Regions from separate parts of the Erwinia sp. SLM-02 genome, predicted to be linked through region 3. Evidence: riboswitches for the same ligand, from Rfam matches in the RefSeq annotation. Region 3 holds a riboswitch; each other region holds the start of a gene.

Region 1 (4,285 bases), 1.2 Mb from region 3:
GCCGAGCAGCACGCCCAGCAGCAGGCCGCTGACCACTTCGGAAGCGGTGACCAGCGAGTGGTACGCCAGAAAACCCCGCCCCTCCCACAGCGCCTGCGCCACGGCGGCGGGCGTCGGCAGCAGAAACGCCGGAATATCGCTCAGCGTTGCCAGCCACCACAGCAGCACCAGGCCGATAAACACCGTCAGCCCGCGCCCCCATTTTGCCAGGCGGCCGTCCTGTTGATGGTTCATTCTGCGGCCCTCACCAGCTGTTGCAGCAGCTCGGCCTGGCTTTTCAACAGGTCGACATCATCCGGCGCGCGCGGCGGCAGGCCGCCGATATGATGACTGTCATCAATACCGGCCGGATGCGGCGAAAGCACCAGCAGCCGGTGGCTGAGGCGGCAGGCCTCCATCGGGTCATGGGTGATCAGCAGCACGGTGTGATCGGCCAGCAGCTCGGCGGCCAGGGTCTGGATGGTGGCGCGGGTGATGGCATCCAGCGCCGAAAACGGTTCATCCATCAGCACAATCGGCCGGCGCTCGTACAGCGTGCGGGCAATCGCCGCCCGCTGGCGCATGCCGCCGGAGAGCGCGGCGGGGCGATCGTCGCCGTGGCCGCTCAGCCCAACGCGCGCCAGCAGATGTTCCGCCCAGTCGCGGTCGGCTTTTTCCCCGCGCAGGCGAGGCCCGAGGGTGATGTTTTCCCGCACCGTCAGCCACGGATAAAGCAGATCCCGCTGGCCCATATAGGCAATGCGCCCCGGCACCGGCAGGCCGTCGCTGGCCGTGACCGTGCCGGAGGTAGCCTGCGCCAGCCCGGCGATAATCTTCAGCAGGCTGGTTTTACCCGCGCCGCTGGCCCCGAGCATGGCGACGAAGGTGCCGCCCTCAATGCTGAAGTTCAGCCGCTCGAAGATCACCCGGCTGCCGAAGCGCAGGGTCAGGTCGCGGATTTCGATGGCGGGGCGGGGATCCACGCCGTTCACCACGCGTTTACCGGTTTTTCGACGGCGTTCAGGCCCATCTGCCAGAAGGCGCCTTCCAGCCGGGTGGCGGTGGTAAAGATTTCGCTCAGCCGTTCAAAGCGGGCGTCGGCACCGCGCTGCTGGCCCACGCGGTCGAGCAGCTCAATCGCCGCTTTCACACCGTCCAGATAGCCCTGGTCGCTGTAGTTCTGCATCCATGAGGCGTAAGGATTATCCGCCATCACCGTGGCCGGATCGGCCAGCAGGCGCAGGCCAACTTCCGCATAGCCCGCCACGCAGGGCAGCAGGGCGGCCAGCAGTTCCAGCGCATCGCCAGAGTGGCCGATGTCCAGCACGTAGCGGGTGTAATTGATGGTTTCAGTGGCTTCCGGCTCGCGCGCCATCTGTTCTTCGTTCAGCCCCCAGCCGGCGCAGTAGCCGACGTGCAGCGGCAGTTCGGCGACGATGTTATTCAGCGATCCGGCGGCGGCGCGGATTTCCGGCAGGGTGTGGAATTTGGTGACCAGCAGGGCGTAGGCGCGGGCGAAGTGGACGAGGAACAGATAGTCCTGGGTCAGGTAGCGGCGGAAGGCGGCTTCCGGCAGCGTTCCGGCACCGAGCTGTTGCAGGAACGGGTGGGCAACGTAGTGTTCCCAGTGCTGTCCCGCATCCTGGCGCAGGCGACCAAACAGACCGAATTCGAACATTGAAGCAGGCATAAGATCTCCAAAATCGTGGTGGAGATCCGGGGTGCGGCGGCGGTGTGAAGAGGCAAATACCGATCTGTGTTTGCCAACCCGTCCCTTCGCTGGCATGACCCAGATCAGGTTCAAAGGGTTCGGCATTGCTGCCATCTCAGCCCGTTACAGGACACCCCTCGGAGGCGGTTGTTATACGATATTTATTTTTTGATTACAATCGATTGATTGGGGGTGGCGTTTCAGCCGACTGGCTGTTCGCCCGATCGGGCTGCTCAATAGAAGCTCCGTGTTCCAGCTGACTGGTTGCTCCCCCGCTCGGGCTGGTCCTCGCGCCGCTACGCAGTTCCCTCACTGCGTTCGTCAGCCGGTCGGACCGTCAGAGACGGACTTTCCTGATAGCACGGCGTATCAGCTGACTGGTTGTTCCCCCGCTCGGGCGGTCCTCGCGCCGCTGCGCGGTTCCCTCACTGCGTTCGTCAGCCGGTCGGACCGTCAGAGACGGACTTTCCTGATAGCACGGCGTATTAGCTGACTGGTTGTTCCCCCGCTCGGGCTGGTCCTCGCGCCGCTGCGCGGTTCCCTCACTGCGTTCGTCAGCCTGTCGGACCGCCAGAGACGGGCCTTCCATGGCCCGGCTCTGACTTTCACCCGCGTCCATGCGGGTGAATCCTGGCCTCCTCGCTCCGTTCAGCGCTGCGGATTGCCCGCTCGGGGGAGCAACCAGTCCGCTTTTTACTCAGGTGTTGTCTGTGGAGGAAACATGGCTTTCGTGCTTTATGCCACGCTGGCGGATGATTTGAACACTGGGGTTGTCAGGTTGCTTTTAGCGCCGGTTTATTTCTTAGGAGTCATATTCAGTGTGAATGTTTTTTGCTGGCATTCAGAGCAATTAAAGGGGGATTAACGTTTGCCGGCCGCTTAACAGAAACTCAGGGTTTCCACTGACTGGCGCCTTCTAACAGCCCGAACAATGCAAGAAAGAGGGGCGGCCTCGGTGGCTGGCGGGTAATCCGCAGCGCCGAGGTGGAGGCATTACGCCAGGAGAAGGTAGCAGGGATGCTGCCATCAGGCCGGGCTTGAACAGGGATGTTCAATCCCGGCCGATCCGTCGGCGAAATGCCGGAACCGAGGGAGCCGCATCGCGGCGCGAGGACCGGCCGCCAGCCACCGAGGCCGCCCCTTTTCCACTATCCCCATCGCGAAAAAAAAGCCGAACCAGCAACAACCGATTCGCCCATGGCTCGATTCTGACTCTCCCCCACGTCGTTTGGTTAACTCCTTGCTTCGTTCTGCACTAATGCTCGGCGGCATGGCGTGCCTTAACAAAATTTAATGCTGGGGCGGGTCATCGCCGGGGGAAATCCACCATCGATCCTTAACTGTTGCGGGTTGAGGTAGATACTCGCCTGTTCACCCCCTGGCGTGGATTATTAAGTTCTTTTCAGGTTGCCTGTTTTTACTTGTGGCCCTGAGCGGGCGGCGATCATACTGCGCGCAAATGCCCGATTCTGTAAGGAACCTCATCATGTCGCAGTCGCTTTATTCACGCTATGTTGCCGCCCGCGCGGACCACCCTCAGCTTTATGCCCGCGATCTGGCGGCGGTGCTGGAAACCAGCGAGGCTCAGCTTGCCGCTGCGCGCGTGGGCTACGATGCCCGCCGTCTGGTCGATGAGCCAAAAGCTCTGCTCGGCGCGCTGGCGTCAGTCGGTGAGCTGAAGGCGATTACGCGTAACGACTGGGCGGTGCACGAGCAGGTGGGTCACTACGTTAATCAGCAGCTGGACGGACACGCGGGGCTGATCCTCAATCCCGGCGGCATCGATTTACGCCTGTTCCTCAAGCAGTGGCACAGCGCGTTCGTGCTGGAGGAATCCTCCCCGCGCGGCGTGCGCCACAGCCTGCAGTTCTTCGATGCGCAGGGTGACGCTATCCACAAAGTCTACACCACCGAAAACAGCGATATGGCCGCGTGGCAGCAGTTGATAGCGCAGTTTGCCCGCGAGGAAAACCCGGAACTGACGGTTGTTGCCGCACAGAAGCAGGCGTTCGCCACGGAAGTGGACAGCGCGCGGCTGGAAGACGAGTGGCGCGGAATGACCGACGTGCATCAGTTTTATATGATCCTGCACCGCCATCGTCTTTCCCGCCAGCAGGCGTTTAACAGCGTCAGCGACGATCTGGCCCGCCGGGTCGATAATCAGGCCGTTGAAGCACTGCTCAACCGCGTGCAGCAGGACGGTAATCCGATCATGGTGTTTGTGGCGAACCGGGGCGCGGTGCAGATCTTTACCGGTCCACTGGCGCGCGTTGAGCCGATGCGCGGCTGGCTGAATATTTTTAATCCAGAGTTTACGCTGCACCTGCGCGACAGCGAGATTGCAGAGAGCTGGATCACCCGTAAACCGACGGTTGACGGCGTGGTGACCAGTCTGGAGCTGTACGCCGCCGACGGTACGCAGATTGCGCAGCTGTACGGCGAGCGTAAAGAAGGCCAGCCTGAGCAGGCGCTGTGGCGCGAGCAGTTAGCCGAGCTGGAAGAGTCAGAGGTAACAGTCTGATTTGAGTGTGTGTGAAATAAGGTCTTTTTGAGGCCATTTAGCCGCTATCGATGGACGATGGCGGCTTTTTTTTG
Region 2 (4,285 bases), on a different contig from region 3:
CAACTTTGGCATAAGACCAAACAGGTCGAGATCGCGGTGCCAGACGGCCAGGCTGTAATACTGCTCGTTGTCCCTGCGCCGGATGGAGAAAATATCGCTGTCCGCTTCGTACTGACGGCGGGAAAACGCGCCCATCGCGGAGAAAGATAGTTTCCAGGGCAAATCAACCTGGGCGCCGGTACGCAGCCCGATGCGGCGGTTATTCTCGCTCTGCGTCAGCGTCTGCTGATCCAGCAAGTCCACGCCGCCAAACAGGGAAACCCGCGAGTTCAGCGCGTGGGAAAGGGTGGTGGAGGACAGCCGGTTATGGCCGCGCAGGAACGCATAGTCGCCGTTGTCATAGCCGAGTTTCTGATACTCCAGCGCCTGGCTTATCTGCCAGCGGGGAGAGAGCAGAGTGCTGTATTCCGCACGCACGCCGGGGCCGGAGGAGTAGCTTTCGGTGCCGTACCAACGCTGTTCATAGAACGGTAAAACGGCGAACTGCTGGCGGAAATCACGCCACTGATAGCCAGCGTAAACGCGCCCGGTGACGTCGTCAAAGCGGTGGTTGTTCCAGTAGCTTTTGCCATACACCGTGCCGAGGAAGCGCAGACCGTGCTGATTATACAGCGCCACGTCTTTTTGCAGCGCGCCGCTGAACTGCACGCCCTCACCGCGCTGCGGCAGGCTGTCTTTATTGCGGATAAACAGGCGATCGCCGATGCGTACGGTGTCCCCCGACGAGGCGTTATTCACGTTGCTGTCGTTAAGATAGCTGAGGCTGAAACTCCCCGTAAGCGGGCTGCCCTTGTGAATACGATCCAGGTACTGGGCGATAATCTGCTGAACATTCTCCGGCGGATTGCTGCTCAGCACCCGGCGGAACTGATATTCCGCGGCGTCGGTCTGCCGGTTTTCATACATCGCCCGCGCCAGTTCCAGCCGCACCGCAGCAAAATCGGGGTGGGCGCTGAGTATCGCGCGGTAGTGTTTTATCGCCCGATCGTACTGCCCCTCGCTGCGGGCCAGACCCGCGCGGGCAAAGTGAATCAGTATCTCGTCCGGCTGCGGGGACGCGGCGTAAACCGGTAAAATCGCGCGCACGATCGGCCACTGGCCTTCGTGGACGGCCTGGTCCAGCATCGCTCTGGCCAATTCAGGCTGAGCCGCAAGATCGCTGTTGTTGATGCGCTGCGTACGGCGGCTGTCGCCTGTGGTAGTCGGCTGCGCAAGCCGCTCCAAATGACTGGCGGCGGGAAGATACTGGGTTTCAGGTGGTGCGGCCAAAAGGGGGCTGACCGGGCACAATAATCCCAGCACAGCTAAAGCCCGGACTTTCATAGAAATTACCATCACAGGAAAACCGGCCAGGCGGGCTGGCCGGAAAGGGATTATTTTTTCGTCGCACCAAACGAGGTGTTCTTGGTGGCGTCGTTGAACTGCGCGATGCCACCCAGCTCTTCGGCTGCCGGACCGTTAAAGTGGCCGATAAAGGTGCCGTTCTCGCCGCCGGACTGGGCGTCACCGCTAAAGCCGCCGTTGCTGATTTTGCCCTGCATGGCGACCGCACTGCCGTAATCGGCACCGGCGGCGATGTTGCCGTTAATGGTTTTTGCCGCGAAATCGACGTTGAAGGTGGCGTCGCTGCGGGTGCTTTCGCGCATGCCGCTACCGGCATAGGTCGCCGTGCCCTGAGTCGGTACGTTGGCCGCCAGCGTGGCATCGCCGGTGTAGAACACGTCATGCGTGCCCTTTTCAAAATGCGTCCAGGTGCCGTAGGTGGTGTAGCTCATCGTGCCGCAGCACCAGGACGTGGCGGAAACCTGGGTGCCGTCGGTGCGGGTCAGCATCTGGGTGAATACGCCAGTCACGACGAGACCCGGTTGGCGCATGGTGTATTCACTGCCGTCCGGCGTGGTGTAGGTGTAGCCGGAAATTGTCCCGCCGGTGGCGTAGCTGGCTGCCGGTGAAGTGGGCAGCGTTGGGGTGGTGCCACCGTTATTCTCGCCGCCGCTGCCGTTGTCGGTTTCGCCCGGCGAGGTGGTGACCGGCGGTGCGCTGTCGTCGCCACCGCCACCGCCGCCTCCACCGCAGGCGGTGAGGGCAATAACAGAAAGTAACAAGGTCGTTTTAAAGTTGAACATTAATGAAAGCCCTTTGTTTGTAATAATCCATGTCTTTTTACGTCTTTTTGTATACATAAAGTTACACGGAAAAATTGGTCCTCCCATATAAATAATGCTTACCTGACAGCATTATGAGAATTATCCGAACCTGGCAACGCAATTAATTAAACAGGGAAGCGATAACTCACGAAAAGTGAAGGAGTTGATGAGGTTGAAGACAGAATCAAGGCAGGAATAATCTTATTCTCTGTTTAATAAAATAAACACATCCGTCACCAGAAATATATTATCCATAACCTTCCGGAATTAATTCCCCACCCTGTTTCATTCGCCAGCCGCAGAGAAACGTAACCTTGAGCCTCTTAAACCCGACAGTTTGTGACGAATTGTAATCACCTTGACACCCGGTCCACGCGCGCCCTAGACTGCGCCTTGTTCCAAGGGGTGCCCTGTCAGGGGGCTGAGATTCCACCGGTTTGATACGTTCAAACAGCGTGGTGACCCTCCGAACCTGATCCGGCTAATACCGGCGTAGGGATGCGGGACAATGGGTGCCCACACGCCCTTTTTCCATCTTTGTGCTTTGCAGCGGACAGATCTCGCTCTCCATGCGTTACCGGGGAGCCGTTGCACAATACCAGGATGGAAACGGACATGACCGAAGCGGCAATCATTTCAGCCTTACTGACCTTTCTGCAGCGCGACGATACCACCGACGCCGACTTCAACCGGCTGGCGCTGGATATCTTCAGCTATCAGTTTGAACACAATCTTTCCTATCGTCGCTTTGCCATCCAGCGAGGGCGCACCCCGCTGACGGTAAAAAGCTGGCAGAAAATCCCCGCCGTGCCGATCACCGCCTTCAAGGATCTGACGCTCAGCTGTCGCCCGGTGGAAGAAATCTCCACGGTGTTTATGACCAGCGGCACCACCGGCAGCGTGCGGGGCCGCAGCTACCATCCCACGCTGGAGGTGTGGAAACAGTCAATGCGCCTGAACTTCCGCCGCCGCTTTATGGCCGGAACGGAACGCATCCGCATGGGGATCCTGTTTCCGGATAACCGCGCGCTGCCCAACTCTTCGCTGGCGCACTATCTAACCCTGGCGGTGGCGGAATTTGGTACCGCGGACAGCGAGGTGCTGGTCAGCGCCGACAGCGGGCTGGAACTGCCGCGCCTGTTCGCCGCGCTGGAACATGCGGAAAGCACCGGCGAACCCTATGCGCTGCTGGGGGCCAGCTACAGCTTTGTCCACCTGCTGGATGAGATGCAGCGCCAGCAGCGCCGCTTCCGCCTGCCCGCAGGCAGCCGAATTCTGGATACCGGCGGGTTTAAAGGCCAGTCGCGGGAAATTCAGCCGGACGAATTCTATGATGCGCTGACGGACATGCTTGGCGTACCGCGCAGCCGCTGCATCAATATGTACGGCATGACCGAGCTGAGCAGCCAGTTCTACGACGACGGTAACGCCGTCTGCCCGCCGGTGAAATCCGGCCCGCACTGGATCCGTTCCCGCGTGGTTAATCCGCTGACCGGAGAGGATGTCCCGGAGGGGGAGATTGGCGTACTGGTGCATCACGATCTGGCGCATTTTAACTGCGCGGCCGCCATCCTGACCGAAGATGCGGGCGTGAGGGTGGCAGGCGGTTTCCGGCTGCTGGGCAGGGTGGCCGGGACGGATGCCCGGGGCTGTTCGCTGGCGATGGAGGATTTTCTCCGCGCGGCGCAGGTGACGCCGTGAGGGAGGTCGCCGGTTATCTGCCGGGCCTGGACGCCAGCGAGGTGCAGTGGCGCAGCCTGCACTTCAGCCGCGAGGGCGAACGCCTGGAAGTCTGCGTACCGGAGCTGACCGAAGCGCAGATTGAGGCGCTGTCCACGCACATCCGCCGCCATGCCCGCGACTACCTCAGCACGCTCAGCGTGGTGCAGATCGTGAGCATCATCGACCGGGCGGTGGCGAAGCTGCTGGACCGCAGCCATCCGCTGCGTATCCGTGCCGAACGGCTGCTGCCGGTGGTCACCGGCTATGACACGGAGACGATCCGCCTCGGACTGACCGGCTACCTGAAAACCTTTCGCCAGCCGCAGCTGAAGCGGTTTCTGGCCGAGGATTTTGCCGCTCCGCAAATGCTCGACGATTTCCAGCCACGGCCGAAAGGCGGCTTTGCCCGCGCGTAC
Region 3 (4,285 bases):
GTTAAAGAAGCTTTTTATCCTAATGCATGGCTTTACATCTATAAAAGACAATTGCAAGTGAAACACGGATTGAAATTCAAGCCAATTATTCATGAAGATGAAGAGTTTACGCCGCGGCTATTTTTCGTTGCAGGTAAAATTGTTGTAACCGATCAAGTTTTTTTCCTGCGAAGGGTGCGTGCTGGTTCAATCATGCAATCTGCACGTTCTGAGAAAAATGTTATTGGTTATTTGAAAAGTATTGAATCTTTAGAATCTCTACTTTCGGCTAATGAAAATGAAGTGACCAAAAGAAATTTGCGAGGCAGAATTATTAGCAATATCCTTAATATCATTTTGATAAAAAGGAACAGTCAAGTGATATTTAGTGATACTACTCTTAGTGAATATAATTTAATTTTGTCAAGAAATGGAAATTTTCTCACTAAAATTGCATCTCTAAATTTCTTTGTTTATCGTGTTCTGAATTTTGGATTTAGAAAATTCAAAGCTTAGTCACTGATAAATTCGTTTATTGTCTCTAATGTGATCGCCTTGGTTTTCCCAGGCGATTACTTGGAATGACAATAATTTAATTGGGGAGGGGTATAATACTCTGATGTGCAAGTTTATTGTAGTATTGCTGGCTGCGTGATCAACACCCTGTTGAAAGATAAGCTGACTATTTATAAGTTCTTCAGAAGTAGCAACTTTCTCTCGCACAAGAAAAATACCGCATATTCCTTTTTTGAAAGGAATGCCGACGTTTTTTCATCGTTTCTATTGATTACAATCCATTTTCATCTGACAACTTAGTTATTGGTCACGTATTAAAATGTTTTTTCGCTAGAGTGGAACGCTATTTTTTCATGATTTCAGCTTCCAATTTCAACGCCTCTAAATTAAATGTATACTTAACAAATTCATGTTGAGTAAATTTAAAGGTGTCATACTGCTATTCATAATCATAGCTATACCAACAATGTTTTTTTATATGCTTGGCGTTAAGAATAACCATGTATGGTTGAATGTCCCTAAACTGCTGACTCATTCTAAGAGTTATGTTGTTTTATTCTTCTATGCAATAGGGACGCATTTAGGACGTTTACGGTTTATATCCATTTTTATTTTTGATTTTCTATTCTTCAAACTATTATCTGTAGTAGGGGAAAGTCAGAAGCTACTCAATCTCACAGTCTGACTATTCTCTCCAATATACCATTGTTTCTACATTTATATGTATTTTTAGATGGATTGAAAAATAGGTAAATACAGTTTATTTTTTCTGTATTTCGCTGATGCAAGTTTTTCTAACTATTTCTTATATGGATATTTTGTAGCTGTCGCCAGAAAGGTCGTAGCCACGTATCAATCTCAATTTAGTGACGTTGAGGGGATATTGCTCTCTTTATTAACCACTTTTTTTTGGTCTACGTGTGTTTGATGATCCAGAGAGTGACTGTCCACACTAGGATGGTTATTGGATCCTAAATTATTTTCAAATACCATTCCGTTTCGTTGTAGTTCATACCCGGGATTGAACCGTGCTATATCACCGATGTTGAGATTGTATATATTTAAGTTATTTATTTTCATCACGTTGAGTTTTGAATTTGATTGTTTACAAAACTCGGTCTCGCCTTTATCCTGTCTTCAGTTTTTAACCGAATGTAATCTCAAAATTTATCAATGACTCGGGGTGCCCGTCCTGTTTTACCAGGATCCGGCTGAGAAAAACCCGCATAACCTGAACTGGATAATGCCAGCGGAGGGAAGTCAGATGCCCGACCGGCATCGCCTTCTTGATCGCCGGTTGGGAGTAACGATGATCCAACCCATTCCCCTCAGCCACCACGATGTGGCGCACTCTCTGGCGCTGTTCCGCCAGCAATCCCCCCTTATTCACTGTATGACCAATGATGTGGTGCAGACCTTTACGGCCAACGTGCTGCTGGCGCTGGGGGCTTCCCCGGCAATGGTGATCGATGCCGAAGAGGCCGCACAGTTCAGTGCGGTAGCCAGCGCGCTGCTGGTCAACGTCGGTACGCTAACCCGCTCGCGTAGTGAAGCCATGCTGGCGGCGGTCGAGTCGGCCAATGCTGCCGGGCGCAGCTGGTCGCTGGACCCGGTGGCGGTCGGTGCGTTAGCGTTCCGCACCGGGTTCTGCCATCAGCTGCTGAGCCACAAGCCTGCCGCCATTCGCGGCAACGCCTCAGAGATCATGGCGCTGGCGCAGGAAGCGGTATCCGGTCGCGGTGTGGACTCGCAGCATCAGTCCGATGCCGCGATTCAGGCTGCACAAAAACTTGCTTTGCAGAGCGGGGCGGTGGTCGCGGTGACCGGAGAAGTGGACTTCGTTACCGACGGTCAGCGCATCCTCAGCGTCAGCGGCGGTTCACCTTTGATGACTCGCGTGGTCGGTACCGGCTGTGCGCTGTCGGCGGTGGTGGCTGGCTTTGCCTCGCTGCCCGGCGACCGTTTAATGCACGTTGCCAGCGCCTGCCGCGTGGTATCGCTGGCCGGCGAGCGTGCCGCCGCGATCGCAGCAGGACCGGGGAGTTTTATTCCCGCCTTCCTGGATGCGCTTTATCTACTGACGCCGGAGGAACTGGCATGAAACGAATTAATGCACTGACCATCGCCGGTACCGATCCCAGCGGCGGAGCGGGTATCCAGGCGGATCTGAAAGCGTTCTCGGCGCTGGGGGCTTACGGCACCAGCGTGATTACGGCGCTGGTTGCGCAGAATACCCAGGGCGTGCAGTCGGTATACCGCATCGAGCCGGATTTCGTCGGTGCGCAGCTGGACTCGGTACTTTCGGATGTCCGTATCGATGCCATCAAGATCGGCATGCTGGCAGAGTCCGACGTGGTGGAGGTGGTGGCCGATCGTCTCAGGGCTGCCACCGCGCCGTGGGTCGTGCTTGATACGGTGATGCTGGCGAAAAGTGGGGATCCGCTGCTCTCCGAACGGGCGGTTGCCACGCTGCGCGAGCGTCTGCTGCCGCAGGTCTCCATTATCACCCCGAATCTGCCGGAGGCCGCCGCGCTGCTGGACTGTGCGATGGCCCGCAACGAGCAGGAAATGCGCGAGCAGGGCAGGGAACTGCTGGCCATGGGATGCCAGGCGGTGCTGATGAAGGGTGGCCACCTCAGCGATACAGAAAGCCCGGACTGGCTGTTCACCCGCGAGCTGGAGCAGCGATTCACCGCGCCGCGCGTGAATACCCGTCATACCCACGGCACGGGCTGCACGCTCTCTGCGGCACTGGCTGCGCTGCGTCCTCGCCACGATAACTGGGTGGCAACCGTGCAGGCGGCGAAAACCTGGCTGCAGGGTGCGCTGGAGCAGGCGGATTCGCTGGAGGTGGGGCAGGGAATTGGTCCGGTGCATCACTTCCACAAATGGTGGTAAGGACGTTAAGGGTAAAGGCTCTTTCGTGCGTAATCGTCTGAAAAATCCAGTCAGCAATTTGCCTGGTTAAAGGATTAGGTCCACCCTGTTGAGGTCAGAAATAAGTCGCATTTCTGAACAGCGGGCCACCTGACCGTTGTACAGGTCGTGGCCCTCCCAACCTTTGACAGGAGTTATCATGACGGACATCGTACAGTTATTGGGCAAAGAAGCAGATTCTCTTTTGCAACATCGCTGCATGACTATTCCAGCAGACAGCCTCTATCTTCCGGGATCGGACTATGTTGACCGGGTGATGGTAGATAATAACCGTCCCCCGGCGGTCCTACGCAATATGCAAACCCTGTATAACACCGGTCGTTTAGCCGGGACGGGTTACCTCTCTATCCTGCCGGTTGACCAGGGCGTTGAGCACTCGGCCGGCGCTTCGTTTGCCGCCAACCCGCTGTACTTCGACCCGAAAAACATCGTCGAGCTGGCGATCGAAGCGGGCTGCAACTGCGTTGCCTCCACCTACGGCGTGCTGGCCTCCGTATCCCGCCGCTACGCACACCGCATTCCGTTTATGGTTAAGCTCAACCATAACGAAACCCTCAGTTACCCCACCCAGTACGATCAAACCCTGTATGCCAGCGTAGAGCAGGCCTTTAACCTCGGCGCCGTGGCCGTGGGCGCGACCATCTATTTCGGTTCCGAACAGTCGCGCCGGCAGATTGAGGAGATCTCGGTGGCGTTTGAACGCGCGCACGAACTGGGGCTGGTGACCGTACTGTGGGCCTACCTGCGCAACAACGACTTCAAAAAAGACGGCGTGGACTATCACGCCAGCGCGGATCTCACCGGCCAGGCGAACCATCTGGCGGCGACCATCGGTGCCGATATCGTTAAGCAG
Region 4 (4,285 bases), on a different contig from region 3:
AACCAGATCATCGCGATGCAGACCACAAACAGCAGCGCGGCGATGCTGAACATCAGCGTGAAACCAAAGTTCAGTACCAGCGAGAAGGAGAGCGGCGGCCCGATCACCCAGGCCAGTGACATCTGCGCACGCATCACCGAGCTGAACATCACCGCCTCTCGCGCCGAACTGTCGGCATACTCGCGCGCCAGAGCAAAAATCTGCGGCATCGCCACGCTGGCTATCGCAGAAAGCAGCACGCCCAGCGTAATCAGCGTCAGGTAGTGACGATTAAATGCAAACAGGACGGCGTTCGCCACGGCAATCAGGCAGCAAAACAGAATCAGCATGCGGCGATCGCCGCGATTATCGGAACGCTTCGCCAGCAGCAGGCTGACCACAATCCCCGCCACCGCGTTCACCGTATAAAACAGCCCCACCCAAAATGGCCGCACGTCCACCTCACGGCTGAGGAACAGGCTCAGCGTCGGTGCCTGCAGCGCACCGGCAATGCCGACCATGAACGTAATCGCCATAAACGCCAGATAGACCGGATTAAAACGATGACGCGCCAACAGCGATTTCATAGCAATGCCTCACTGGCATAAAATAGGGAGAAATAATGCAAAAGCTTAGAAGAGAAACGACGAAAAAAGCCAGCGACATTTTTGCCCGCTGGCTGGTGAACAGCACCATACTCAGAAATCAGTGACCTCAGCCACGTAAAGATGGCCAAGCGCCACTCCGCAGAGTGCCTCCCGCTCTTCCATCTGTGACCATTATCGCCGTAATATACGGCAGGAAAAACTGACCGCTTTGACTACGGAGTTCCTCTTTTATGTCCTCACCGCGTTTGCAGCAGCAATTTATCCGGCTCTGGCAATACTGCGACGGCCAGCCGCAGGAAACTACCCTTAACGATCTGGCGGTGCGGCTCAGCTGCTCACGCCGCCATATGCGCAACCTGCTGAATGCAATGCAGGAGGCAGGCTGGCTGGAGTGGCAGGCGGAAGCCGGACGCGGCAAGCGGTCACGGCTCAGTTTTCTCTACACCGGGCTGGCCCTGCAGCAGCAGCGTGCGGAGGATCTGCTGGAGCAGGACCGCATTGACCAGCTGGTGCAGTTAGTCGGTGATAAAAACCGCGTGCGGCAGATGCTGCTGTCCCATCTGGGGCGCAGTTTCCGCCAGGGAAAACATATCCTGCGGGTTCTTTACTACCGGCCGCTGCTCAATTTGCTGCCGGGCACGCCGCTGCGGCGATCGGAAACCCACCTCGCCCGCCAGATATTCAGCGGCCTGGCGCGAATAAATGAGGAAAACGGGGAAGCCGAACCCGATATCGCCCACCACTGGCAGCAGCTGACTCCGCTGCACTGGCGGTTTTTCCTGCGCCCGGCGATCCGTTTTCACCACGGGCGCGAGCTGGATATGGAAGACGTTATCGCCAGTCTGCAGCGCTTAAACGATCAGCCGCTGTTCAGTCACTTCGAACGCATTGAATCCACAACGCCCTGGACGCTGGATATTCACCTGAAGCATCCGGACAGCTGGATCCCCTGGCTGCTGGCCAGCGTCAGCGCAATGATCCTGCCAAAGGAGTGGCCGTTTATGCGCAATTTCGCCCGTCAGCCGTCGGGAACCGGCCCGTATGCCGTCGAGCACAACCAGCAAAGCCAGCTGCGGATCAGCGCCTTCGACGACTATTTTGGCTATCGCGCACTGATCGACGAGGTCAATATCTGGGTGCTGCCTGAAATCAGCGATGAGCTGGTTTACTCGGGCGTGAAGCTGCAAAGCGACAACACCGATGAACATCCCCAGGAGAGCCGGCTGGAAGAAGGCTGCTATTTCCTGCTGTTTGACCAGCGTTCCGCGCTGGGCGGTAACGAAGCGGTACGCCGCTGGCTCAGTTCAATCTTCAATCCGATTACCCTGCTCAACCACAGCGGCATCGCCTATCAGCGTTACTGGTTCCCGGCCTGGGGACTGCTGCCGCGCTGGCACCATCGCCACGATATGGAGATTACCGATAAGCCCGAGGGGCTGAATTCGCTGACGATTACCTGGTACAGCGATCAGATTGAACACCAGGGGATCGCCAACGCGCTGGGGCCGATTCTGGCTGCCCACGGCGTGGAATTGATAACGCAGGAACTGGACTATGAGAGCTGGTATCAGGGTAATGCCGACAGTGATATCTGGCTGGGCAGCGCCAACTTTACGCTGCCGCTGGAGTTTTCGCTGTTCTCACTGCTGTACGAAATGCCGTTGATGCACCACTGCGTTCCCATCGACTGGCATCAGGATGCCCGGCACTGGCGGGAACAGAAGCTGCCTCTGGCCGACTGGAGCAAACGGCTGATCGACAATCATTACCTGCACCCGCTGTTCCATCACTGGCTGCAGCTGCACGGCCAGCGCAGCATGCGCGGCGTGAGAATGAACACGCTGGGCTGGTTCGATTTCAAATCCGCCTGGTTTGCGCCGCCGGACGAGTCATGAAAGCTTTCGTTAGTGGAGTGAACTCACTAGAATAGGCCGTTCTCAACGGGGTGCGGATGACCTGCTGCGCAGCAGCAGAGTGATACCGCTGAGAGAAAACCCGTCGAACCTGATCCGGCTCATACCGGCGTAGGGATTTGAGAGTGCCGTTTACTCAGATCCTTTGCGCATCTTCATTTCAAGGAACGCAAAGTGTTAAAAAAAATCTTACCTCTGCTGGTGCTGTTCTCGCTGCCCGCCGCTGCCGCGAAAGACACGCTGACCGTTTATACCTACGACTCGTTCTCCGCCGACTGGGGCCCCGGCCCGGCGGTCAAAAAAGCCTTTGAAGCGCAGTGCAACTGCGAGCTGAAGTTTGTCGCGCTGGCGGATGGCGTGTCGTTGCTGAACCGCCTGCGGATGGAAGGCAAAAACAGCCAGGCCGACGTGGTGCTGGGGCTGGACAACAATCTGCTGGATGCGGCAGAAAAAACCGGCCTGTTCGCCGCCAGCCAGGTGAATACCGACAGCAGTAACGTACCCGGCGGCTGGAAAAACAGCACCTTCGTCCCGTTTGACTATGGCTGGTTTGCCTTTGTTTATGACAAAACCCGGCTGAAAAATCCGCCGAAAAGCCTGAAAGAACTGGTCGAGAGCGACCGTCCGCTGAAAGTCATTTATGAAGATCCGCGCACCAGCACGCCGGGCCTGGGCCTGCTGCTGTGGATGCAGAAGGTGTACGGCGAACAGTCTCCGGCGGCGTGGCAGAAGCTGGCGCAAAAAACGGTAACCGTGACCAAAGGCTGGAGCGAAGCCTACGGCCTGTTCCTCAAGGGCGAAAGCGATATGGTGCTGAGCTACACCACCTCCCCTGCTTACCACCTGATTGAAGAGAAAAAAGACCAGTATGCCGCCGCCAGCTTCAGCGAAGGCCACTACCTGCAGGTGGAAGTGGCCGGGCAGCTTAAGGCCAGCAAACAGCCGAAGCTGGCGCAGGAATTTATGCAGTTCCTGCTGACCCCGGCGTTCCAGAACACCATTGCCACCGGCAACTGGATGTATCCGGCCATCAAAACCACGTTGCCTGCCGGTTTTGATACGCTCACCGTGCCGGCGACGACGCTGCAGTACAGCGCGCAGGACGTCGCCCGCCAGCGCAGCCAGTGGATCGGTAAATGGCAACGCGCCGTCAGCCGCTGATCCCCGGCTGGCTGATCCCGGGCGGTCTGACGGCTCTGCTGCTGGCCGGCGTCGCCCTGCTGGCCTTCCTGTCGCTGTGGTTTAACGCGCCACAGAGCGACTGGCGCAGCATTCTGTCAGACAGCTATCTCTGGCACGTGCTGCGCTTTTCGTTCTGGCAGGCGCTGCTCTCCGCCCTGCTGTCGGTGCTGCCTGCGATCCCGCTGGCTCGTGCGCTCTATCGCCGCCGCTTCCCCGGGCGCAGCAGCCTGCTGCGCCTGTGCGCGATGACGCTGGTGCTGCCGGTGCTGGTCGCCGTCTTTGGCATCCTCAGCGTGTATGGCCGCAGCGGCTGGCTGGCTCAGCTCTGCGCGCTGGTCGGCATTGACTACACCTTTACTCCCTATGGCCTGCAGGGCATTCTGCTGGCGCATATCTTCTTCAATCTGCCGCTGGCCAGCCGGCTGCTGCTGCAGGCGCTGCAGCAAATCCCCGGCGAGCAGCGCCAGCTCGCGGCCCAGCTCGGCCTGCGCGGCTGGATGCACTTTCGCATTGTGGAATGGCCGTGGCTTCGTCGCCAGATCCTGCCCGCCGGCGCGCTGATTTTTATGCTCTGCTTCGCCAGCTTTGCCACCGTACTGTCGC

What was found. Region 3 has a riboswitch for thiamine pyrophosphate ahead of thiM (hydroxyethylthiazole kinase). Riboswitches for the same ligand answer to the same signal wherever they lie in the genome.
Region 1: linked by a shared signal. The riboswitch ahead of tenA (thiaminase II) and the one ahead of thiM (hydroxyethylthiazole kinase) in region 3 are both predicted to bind thiamine pyrophosphate.
Region 2: linked by a shared signal. The riboswitch ahead of PGH32_RS22275 (LuxE/PaaK family acyltransferase) and the one ahead of thiM (hydroxyethylthiazole kinase) in region 3 are both predicted to bind thiamine pyrophosphate.
Region 4: linked by a shared signal. The riboswitch ahead of thiB (thiamine ABC transporter substrate binding subunit) and the one ahead of thiM (hydroxyethylthiazole kinase) in region 3 are both predicted to bind thiamine pyrophosphate.

Annotation. Positions count from the first base shown of each region.
Region 1 is NZ_JAQISN010000001.1:1,166,284-1,170,568, forward strand. It holds gene PGH32_RS05415 (ABC transporter permease) at 1-234, opposite strand, end outside; gene PGH32_RS05420 (ABC transporter ATP-binding protein) at 231-962, opposite strand; gene tenA (thiaminase II) at 968-1,669, opposite strand; TPP riboswitch at 1,734-1,838, opposite strand; gene PGH32_RS05430 (hemin-degrading factor) at 3,177-4,211, shown strand.
Region 2 is NZ_JAQISN010000005.1:239,183-243,467, forward strand. It holds gene PGH32_RS22265 (porin family protein) at 1-1,269, opposite strand, end outside; gene PGH32_RS22270 (Slam-dependent surface lipoprotein) at 1,374-2,126, opposite strand; TPP riboswitch at 2,539-2,663, shown strand; gene PGH32_RS22275 (LuxE/PaaK family acyltransferase) at 2,763-3,848, shown strand; gene PGH32_RS22280 (acyl-CoA reductase) at 3,845-4,285, shown strand, end outside.
Region 3 is NZ_JAQISN010000001.1:2,337,423-2,341,707, reverse strand. It holds gene PGH32_RS10870 (glycosyltransferase) at 1-495, shown strand, start outside; TPP riboswitch at 1,665-1,770, shown strand; gene thiM (hydroxyethylthiazole kinase) at 1,805-2,596, shown strand; gene thiD (bifunctional hydroxymethylpyrimidine kinase/phosphomethylpyrimidine kinase) at 2,593-3,393, shown strand; gene fbaB (class I fructose-bisphosphate aldolase) at 3,572-4,285, shown strand, end outside.
Region 4 is NZ_JAQISN010000003.1:376,355-380,639, reverse strand. It holds gene PGH32_RS18600 (MFS transporter) at 1-566, opposite strand, end outside; gene sgrR (HTH-type transcriptional regulator SgrR) at 818-2,482, shown strand; TPP riboswitch at 2,519-2,636, shown strand; gene thiB (thiamine ABC transporter substrate binding subunit) at 2,675-3,661, shown strand; gene thiP (thiamine/thiamine pyrophosphate ABC transporter permease ThiP) at 3,637-4,285, shown strand, end outside.